2 regions of the Pantoea stewartii genome follow, and region 2 is predicted to be linked to the other one. Evidence: riboswitches for the same ligand, from Rfam matches in the RefSeq annotation. Region 2 holds a riboswitch; the other holds the start of a gene.
What was found. A riboswitch is a leader RNA that binds a small molecule or an ion and turns the genes downstream of it on or off. The one in region 2 is predicted to bind fluoride.

Region 1: another riboswitch for fluoride. It lies ahead of crcB (fluoride efflux transporter CrcB); the one in region 2 lies ahead of G5574_RS23295 (DHHA2 domain-containing protein).

Annotation. Positions count from the first base shown of each region.
Region 1 is NZ_CP049115.1:2,652,294-2,657,012, reverse strand. It holds gene G5574_RS12695 (GntR family transcriptional regulator) at 1-112, opposite strand, end outside; gene G5574_RS12690 (zinc-binding alcohol dehydrogenase family protein) at 252-1,280, shown strand; gene G5574_RS12685 (nucleoside hydrolase) at 1,317-2,240, opposite strand; fluoride riboswitch at 2,473-2,549, shown strand; gene crcB (fluoride efflux transporter CrcB) at 2,643-3,020, shown strand; gene G5574_RS12675 (alpha/beta hydrolase) at 3,044-3,649, opposite strand; gene G5574_RS12670 (GNAT family N-acetyltransferase) at 3,842-4,719, shown strand, end outside.
Region 2 is NZ_CP049117.1:63,910-68,628, reverse strand. It holds gene G5574_RS23310 (YncE family protein) at 1-591, shown strand, start outside; gene G5574_RS23305 (TDT family transporter) at 743-1,903, shown strand; gene G5574_RS23300 (uracil-DNA glycosylase family protein) at 1,900-2,499, shown strand; fluoride riboswitch at 2,549-2,618, shown strand; gene G5574_RS23295 (DHHA2 domain-containing protein) at 2,697-3,605, shown strand; gene G5574_RS23290 (universal stress protein) at 3,602-4,027, shown strand; gene eno (phosphopyruvate hydratase) at 4,043-4,719, shown strand, end outside.

The sequences.
Region 1 (4,719 bases), on a different replicon from region 2:
ACATTTCGGCCAGGGCGGCCTGCGGTGGTAGCGGTGACTGAACGTGGCCCTGGGCGATGCTTTCCAGCATATGGTTGATGACGTTATGGCGTAAATTTTGGCTGCGGCTCATGCGGGGGCTCCGGTTTTTTATGCATTAAAAACCATTGAAGGCCCAAAAAAGCCGTTCTGGTTCACAAAGTGAGAAGAGGGGAATACGGTGCCGCAGCCAGATTCGCCATAACTGCGCTTTTGATAACCGGAGAGGGGCCATGACCATTATGAAAGCCTTAGTCATCGCAGAACCGCGTTCGCTGGTCTGGGCTACACGCCCTCAACCCCGGCCTGCCGCGACTGAAGCGCTGCTTAAAATCGTCAGCGCAGGCATTTGCGGCACCGACATTCATGCCTGGGCAGGAAACCAACCCTTTTTTAGCTATCCGCGAGTCCTCGGCCATGAACTCTGTGCGGAGGTGGTGGAGACAGGGGCTGCCGTTCACGATTTAGCCGCAGGACAGCGGGTGGCACTGATTCCCTATCTCTCCTGTTTTGAATGCGATGCCTGCCGCAGCGGTAAAACCAACTGCTGCGAAAACATTTCGGTGATGGGTGTCCATCAGGATGGCGGCTTTAGCGACTATCTTTGCGTACCGGCAGCTAACCTGCTGGTGGTGGACGATCTTGCGCCAGAAGCCGCAGCGCTCATTGAGCCTTTCGCCATCAGCGCCCACGCGGTGCGGCGAGCGGCGGTGGCGCAGGGCGAGCAGGTGCTGGTCGTGGGGGCGGGGCCGATCGGCCTGGGGGCTGCCGCCATTGCCGCTGCTAACGGCGCGCAGGTGGTGGTCGCGGATACCAGTGATTACCGCCGTCAGCACGTCAGCCAGCAGTTGGGCCTCTGTGCGCTCAATCCGGCTGATGCGGCGTTTATAACCTCACTGCGAAACGAATTTGATGGCAGGCTGCCGTTGAAGGTGCTTGATGCCACAGGCAATCCTGCGGCGATGAACGCGGCCGTGAGCCTGATTCGCCATGGCGGAACAGTCGTGTATGTCGGTCTGCATAAAGGGGATTTGGTGATTCCTGACAGTGAGTTTCACAAGAAGGAGAGCACGATCATGGGTAGCCGTAACGCCACCCGTGAGGATTTTGATCGGGTGCGTGAACTCATGGCGGCCGGGACGTTACGTGCCGATATGATGCTCAACCGGCGTTTCGCGTTTTCGACACTGGCAGAACACTTTGAGGCGCAGGTCATCAACAATCGTGCGTTAATTAAGGGCGTTATCGATTTTGATCGCTGAAGCCGGAGACAACGGGGTGCGCTGTCTCCGCACGCGCTACGCCGTTCCGGAGAGCGACTGGAAAAAGTGGCGACGCACGGCGTCGGCATCCACGCCCAATGCGATGCGTTGTCGGGGCAAATCGCGAAAAGGGTTGTGACGGGAAGCCAGCGTGCTGATCTGGCGCACCGTCTGACCACAGGCGATGCCTTCGGTAATCACCCGCAGTGGGCTTTCCACCAGCGTAAATGCCTCGGGCAAGCACAGCCAGGATATCGTCAGCGTGTCATGCAACGCCATTCCCGCAAATCCTTCCTTCTCAAGACTGTACGCCAGATAAGGGCGGCAGATCGCCCGCAGGATCGGCTGTTGCAGTTGATGCACCTCATCGCTATTGATCAACACTTTATGGGTAACATCCAGCGGGATCAGCATAACCGGCAAGGCCGAGGACAGGACCTGATCCGCAGCATGAGGATCCTTCCAGATATTAAATTCACTGAACGGTGTCACATTCCCGCTGTGGCCATCGGTACCAAAGGCGCCGCCCATGATGACCAGTTCTTTGACCAGCGGGATAATATCCGGTGCCTGATTGATGGCGCTGGCGATATTGGTAAGGGGACCGATTGCCACCAGCGTAATGACGCCGGGATTAGCACGAACGCTGTCGATAATAAACTGCACGGCACCGGGCGCGTCGTCGCTAAACGGATTATCAAACGCATCCCCTAAACCGTCTTCACCATGCAGCCTGGCTGGTGCGCTCGGTTCCCGTGCCAGCGGACGGGCGCAGCCGCGGTACACCGGCACGTCAATCGCCATTTTCTGGCAAAAGAGCCGCGCATTTTTCACCGCCTGGCCCACGGCAACGTTGCCGAATACCGTGGTAATGCCCAGCAGATGTTGCGTCCGCGCGGCATAGGCCAGCGCAAAGGCATCATCCACGCCGATATCAGTATCAAAAATGACAGTGCGCAAAGGATTCTCCAGAAAGCGTGAGCGCCTCACCCGGGGCGACAATCGTTGTGTGGGCGCGGCAAGCGTAAAAGCCGTCATTTATTTAAGCGGAAAACGGAAAAAGGGGAAACCTGAATTCTCCCCCTTTTAAGGCTACCCGCGTCGGGTTTTTGACACAGCATGTCAGCCGCACATCACGGGCGCGCGTTCACATGGTCTGAGTTGCCAGTCAGAAAAAGGCATCGTATGATTGCCTGCGCAAGGTGATGGCGTTCCACCTTCCCCAACCGCCAGCAGGTTTCCCCTGCGGCTGATGACGCCTGACACTATCCTTTATCCTTTCGTGGGAGCGGGAGCGTCAGGTGCCGGTATTTGCTGACCCTCCACCGTCTTCTGCACAATGCCTGTTAACGGGAGTATAAGATGTTAAAACCGCTATTCGCTGTGATTGTGGGCGGCAGCGTAGGTTGTGTACTGCGTTGGTGGTTCGGTATGCGTTTCAATGCGTTTTTCCCCAATCTTCCACCGGGTACGTTGCTGGTGAATCTGATTGGCGGCTTTGTGATCGGGGGGGCCATGGCCTGGTTTATTAAAAATCCCCAGCTCGATCCCGCCTGGCGGTTACTGATCATTACAGGCTTATGTGGCGGGCTCACCACGTTTTCCACGTTTACCGCAGAATTAATGACCCTGTTGCAGTCCGGAAAATATCTCTGGGCGATGAGCAGCGCGCTGGTGCATGTCATTGGCTCGTTGCTGATGAGTTTTGCCGGTTTCGCGCTGATTAACCTGTTGGGTTAACGCCGCCGCGAAACCGGATGCCATCAGTCCTGCAGACACTGAGCGATGAAGCTGGCGGCGTGCAGGGCGCCCTCGGCTGAAATCGTGTGGCCAGTCTGTGGCTCAATCAATGCCTCGACCGGAACCGCCGCGGCTTTCAGGCGGGCCGCGGCTGACTCACTTTCGCTGACGGGGATCACCGCATCAGCCCGGCCATGGATCAGCAGGGCTGGCGTATGCGCGAGTGGTGTCAGTGGGCCGTCAAAGGCCAGTCGGCCGGAAAATGCCACCACGCCCGCCAGAGGATAACGGCCAGAGGCCAGTAGATCTAGCGCCATGATCGAGCCCTGAGAAAAGCCCACCAGGATGACCTTCTCCCAGCATTCTGCCATATCATGCTGCGCCATCAGGTCACGCAGAACGCGGTCAAACGCCTCACGAGCTTCGCGAACCCGCCCTGGACGGTTTTCCGGCGTAATGCCCGCCAGACTGAACCACTGATAGCCCATGCCCTGTTCAAAAGCATAAGGCGCATCCGGTGAGGCAAAGACCACATCGGGTAACAAGGTTGCCCAATAATCGCCGACAGGTGCCAGATCGTCGCCGTTACTGCCTACGCCGTGCAGAAAAAACACCAATGCTTTTGCCATGCCGGTTCCTGTAAAAGTTGTGTTGTCTGACAGGTATTTGAACAGTTACACCGGTTAACGTCAAAATCAAACTGACCGCCGGGAAGGCCGCATGTCGTTCAGGAAAAGGCAAACATTACGTGCCGTCTCCCTTTCCCTGTAACGTAAAACCTGCTTGACTGAAACGTCACCGCTTGCCGTCTGGAGTTATGCATGTCGTTGTTTACCCTGAGCACGTTATCCGACATTCCCGCCGCTGAATGGGATGCGCTGCTGCCTGATGATCAGCCTTTTTTGCGCCATGCCTTTTTGCTGAGCCTTGAAGACAGCGGCAGCGTCAGGCCGGCACGGGGCTGGCAGCCAGCCCATCTGGTCTGGCGTGAGCAGGGTGAACTCTGCGCCGCGCTACCCGGCTACCAAAAAAGCCATTCACAGGGTGAATACGTGTTCGATCACGCCTGGGCCGATGCCTGTCAGCGAGCCGGTATCGCTTACTATCCGAAATGGCTCGGTGCCATTCCCTTCAGCCCGGTAACGGGCGCGCGCGTGCTGGGCAAATCCGATGCCGCTATCCGTCTGCTGTCGAGGCTGCCAGACTGGCTGGAGCGCCAGACGTTGAGTGGCGCGCATATCAATTTCACCGACTCTCACGCTAACGCGCTGCTGGCGGAACAACCCGACTGGCTGGCGCGGCTGGGCTGCCAGTATCACTGGCACAATCGCGGCTATCGCGACTTCCAGGACTTTCTGGATACGTTGATGTCACGCAAGCGCAAACAGCTGCGCAAGGAACGGGAGCAGGTCGCCCTGAACGGCTTTGAATTTGACTGGTATCGCGGCGATCAACTGCGTGAAGATCAATGGGATTTTGTGTACACCTGCTATGCCAACACGTACGCGGTGCGTGGTCAGCGTCCTTATCTGACGCGTGCCTTTTTTAGCTTACTGGCCGCGCGTCTGCCGGAAAACATTCGCGTCGTCATTGCCCGTTTGCAGCAGCAGCCCGCAGCGATGGCTTTTTACCTTAAAGACGGGGAAAGCCTGTATGGCCGCTACTGGGGCTGCCTGGCGGAATTTAACCAGCTTCACTT
Region 2 (4,719 bases):
AACGAGGCCGCCAGCACGCTCTCGGTGTATGACCTGACGCACAACCGGCCCGTTGCGGTCGTGACGGGTTTTGCCCAGCCCCGTCAGGGCATAAAAATCAGCCCGGACGGCAAAACCGTCTACGTCACTAACTTTAAGGGCGATAAAATTACCCTGGTTGACGCCGTAACGGGCGAGATTCGCGGCGAGATAACAGGCTTCAGCAAGCTGCGCGCCATTTCAGTCAGCGCCGACGGCCGCACACTGTACGCGGCTAACAGCGGCAGCAACACCATCGCCGTGGTTGACACGCAGAAGCTCGCCATTACGGCAACCATTCCCGTGGGGCAGGATCCTTACGGTGCCGCCCTGACGCCGGATAACCGCTATGTTTACAGCGGCAACCTGGGCGACAACAGCCTCTCCGTTATTGATACCGCCGCCGGTAAGGTGGTCTCCACCGTTACCGGACTGGATGCGCCCCGTCAGGCCATCGTTTTCAGCAAAGACGGTGCCCGCGCGTGGGTGCTGAATAAAGACCTCAGCATTGCGGTCGTTGACCTGAAACAGAACCGCGTCACGGCCACGATTAAAAGCCCGCCGCAGGCCTGATTCAGTCCTTCCCTCACTCCGGCGGTGTGACGGTCCTTCCCGGAGTGGGAGAGTCTAACCACTTTTACTGGTTTATTTTAACTGAATAACCTGTTTTAAAGATTTAACCCGACGTGCCTATACTCTTTCTGTCTACTCAGGAGATTACGGCATGAACGATAAAATATTTACCCTGCATAACGGAGCGCGCCCGCTGAGCGCGCTGAGCAGCCCGAAAGAGGCCATACGTCAGTTCACGCCTAACTGGTTCGCCGCGACCATGGGGACCGGTATCCTGTCTCTGTCTCTGGCGCAGTTCCCCTGGCCGGTTCCGGGATTACGCCTCGTCGCCGAGGGACTCTGGATGTTTAACATCTTCCTGTTCAGCGTCTTTGCCGTGATGTATCTGGCCCGCTGGGTGATGTACTTCGGTGAGGCAAAGCGCATCTTTGGCCATTCAACGGTGTCCATGTTCTTCGGCACCATCCCGATGGGCATGGCCACCATCATCAACGGGCTGCTGGCGTTTGGCCTCCCCCGGTGGGGGGCTGACGTCATTCCCGTAGCGCACGCCCTGTGGTGGCTGGACGTGGCGATGTCGCTGCTGTGTGGCGTGTGTATTCCCTACATGATGTTTACCCGGCAGCAGCACAGCATTGACCAGATGACCGCCGTCTGGTTACTGCCGGTCGTGGCCGCCGAGGTTGCGGCAGTCAGTGGCGGCCTGCTGGCACCGCACATTGCCGACCCCCACGCGCAGCTCGGCATCATTATTACCAGCTACGTGCTGTGGGCGTACTCGGTGCCGGTGGCGCTGAGCATCCTCGCCATCCTGCTGCTGCGTATGGCGCTGCACAAGCTACCACACGAAAGCATGGCGGCCTCAAGCTGGCTGGCACTGGGGCCGATTGGTACCGGCTCGCTGGGGATGCTGGTCATCGGCGGAGATGCGCCCGGGGTGTTTGCCGCGGCGGGCATGCCGGAAATCGGTCATATCGCGCAGGGCGTGGGGTTCGTTGCCGGCATTCTCTTCTGGGGCTGCGGCCTGTGGTGGATGCTGCTGGCCACGCTGATAACCGTGCGATACTTCCGTGAAGGCATTCCGTTCAATCTGGGATGGTGGGGCTTTACCTTCCCGCTGGGCGTGTACACGGTCGCCACGCTGAAGCTGTCCACCCTCGTTGACCTGGCGTTCTTTAAAGGCTTCGGTGCGCTTCTTGTCGTCATGCTGGCCGCCATGTGGCTGCTGGTCGCGGTGAAGACGGTGCGCGGGGCATGGAGCGGGAAACTGTTTGTTTCCCCCTGTCTGGCAGGCCTGGACCGGAAGCCGTGAGTGAAACCTGCACGTCGCTGCTGGACCCGTTTTTACGCGAGGAACGCCTCGCGGCAGTCACCGCGCCGCACGTGGCCGCGCTGAATCGCTGGGTCAGCGGGCTGCGTCAGCACGGCGTGGAGCTGCCGTGGTTTGATCCGGCCGACGGCGGGACCGGGGCCGGACTGCTCGTCCTGCTGCAGTCGCCGGCGCGCAGCAGCCCGTCACCCCGGTTTGTGTCGCGGGATAACCCGGGGCCGGCCCAGCAGAACCTGGGGCGGTTTCTGGCGGAAGCCGGTATTGCGCGCCGGGACAGCGTGCTGTGGAATACGGTGCCCTGGGTCAGCGACGGGCCGCAGAAACGGCCCTCAGCGGCGGACATCCGCAGCGGCTGCGCCTGGCTTGAGGACGTGCTGGCGTATCTGCCCGCGCTGCGCGTGGTGGTGCTGGCCGGTGCCGTAGCGGCTCAGGCCCGCGGGACGGTCAGTCATCAGTGCCCCGGCGTCACGGTGCTGAAGATGCCTCACCCCAGTCCGCTTTCACTTTGCACAAGCCCGGCGGTGCCGGAAAACATCCGCCGGGTGCTCCGCGAAGCACGCGCTGCGCTGGCGGGCTGAGGGTGCCAGCAGAATAATACTGACAGGCTTTCCGTCTGGCTCTATACTCAGAGTACAGGGTGATGGCGTTCCACCTTTCCCAACCGCTCCGTTCCGGAGCTGATGACGCCTGATGTGACTCTTGATTTTCAGGAGGTGCGTCAGGCCGTCCTTACTTTCCTCCCGGCCTGCGTACTTCCCTTTACGGGGAGAGACCCTTGATACACGTTTTTGGCCACATCAATCCTGACAGCGACGCCATCTGCACGGCGGTCGTCACCGCTCACTGGCTGACCGGGCGCGGCATGGACGCCCGCGCATGGCGTCTCGGCGAGGCTAACCGGGAAACCCGCTTTATCTTTGACACCGCCGGTCTTACGCTGCCGCCGCTGCTCGCTATTCCGCTGCAGGATGAACGGGTGTGGCTGGTCGATTTCACCGAGCCGGCGCAGGGGCCTGACGACCTGCTCCGGAGCAACGTCGTGGGCATCACTGACCACCACCGGCTGGGCGGGCTGATAACGCAACTGCCGCCGGAGGTGCATATCCGCCCGGTTGGCAGCAGCGCCACGCTGCTCTGGCTGCTGATGGACGCTGAAGCGCGCCGCACGCTGCCCCCGACGCTCGCCGTGCTTCTGCTGGGCGCACTCCTGAGTGACACCGTGAATCTTCGCTCGCCGACCACCACCGAAGACGATATCCGTTCGGCGACCGAACTGGGCGTGCTGTCCGGCGTAAACCGCAGAGCCTTCGCCCGTGACCTCCTCACCGCCAAAACGGACGTCAGCGGCCTCAGCGCCCAGCAGCTGCTGGGCAGGGACCTCAAGGCCTTCGTCATTGCCGGCACCGACGTGCGCATTGCCCAGATTGAGGTCAGCTCACCGACACAGGTTGCCCCCGTGATGGACGACCTGCTCGCTGCCCTGGCGTATCTGGCGGACCAGTCGGGTGCCGGGCTGACGGTGCTGATGTTGACCGACATTCGCGCCGGGTTTTCAACGCTTTACTTCGCCGGGCGGGAGAGCGTTAACGCGGCCTCCTGCTCCGTACCGGGCATGCTCAGCCGCAAAAAACAGCTTCTGCCGTGGCTTGAGTCCCGCCTTAACCAGAACGGGAGTTCATTATGACCTGCTACACCCACGCACTGATACTTGTGAACGACAAAGACGACGGCACCCTCCTGCTGAAACGGGCGGTCGCGCTGGCGCAGCCGCTCGGCATGAAAATCACCCTGGCCCACATCAGCGACGACTACCGGGAAATGAACTACGTGTCCGACAGCCTGATGGACGACGTCGTGTCGGAAGAGGTGCTGAAAGCCAAAGCGTTTATGAGCGAGCTGGCGGCCTCCGTGCCTGAGGCGGTAGACACGCGGGAGCTGGTGACCATGCGCCGCTTTGAGGACGTGGAGAAGTGCATCAATGAGCTGGGCGTGGACCTCGTGCTTGCCGGGCACCGCAACCGCTTTATGGGAATGCTGACGTCCCGCTCGGCGGAATACATCAACCACCTCACGGTGGATGTGCTTATTACTCACCTGAATGACTAAACCGGGAGAAACGCTATGCACTTTACACTGGATAACGTGACCGCCCGGGAAATTCTTGACTCTCGCGGCAACCCCACCGTTGAAGTTGAGGCCCGGACCCCGGACGGGATGATGGCACGCGCCTCGGTGCCTTCCGGGGCCAGCACCGGGTCGCGCGAGGCCGCAGAGCGCCGCGACGGTGACGCACAACGTTTTGGCGGCAAAGGCGTGCTGGATGCCGTCAGGGCGGTTAATACGGAAATCTGCGAAGCCGTGCGCGGCCTGGACGTGCGCGAGCAGCGGCAGCTGGACAACATCATGCTGATGCTGGACGGCACGGAGAACAAGAGTCGCCTGGGTGCCAATGCCATTCTGGGCGTATCGCTGGCGGTGGCCCGGCTGGCGGCACAGGCCTCGCACGAGCCGCTGTGGCGCTACCTGGGGGGCCTGCAGGCGAATCTGCTGCCCGTGCCGTGCATGAACATCATCAACGGCGGCGTGCACGCCCGCGGTCAGGGCGCGGACTTCCAGGAGTTCATGATAGCGCCACACGGGGCTCCCACGCTGCGCGAGGCCGTGCGTCAGGGCAGCGAGGTCTACCAGGCGCTGCGCCAGATCCTGCTGGACAAAAAACTCTCAGCGGCAGTGGGCGACGAAGGCGGTTTTGCGCCCGCCGTGTCGTCGAACCGTGACCCGCTGGCGTTTATCGTACA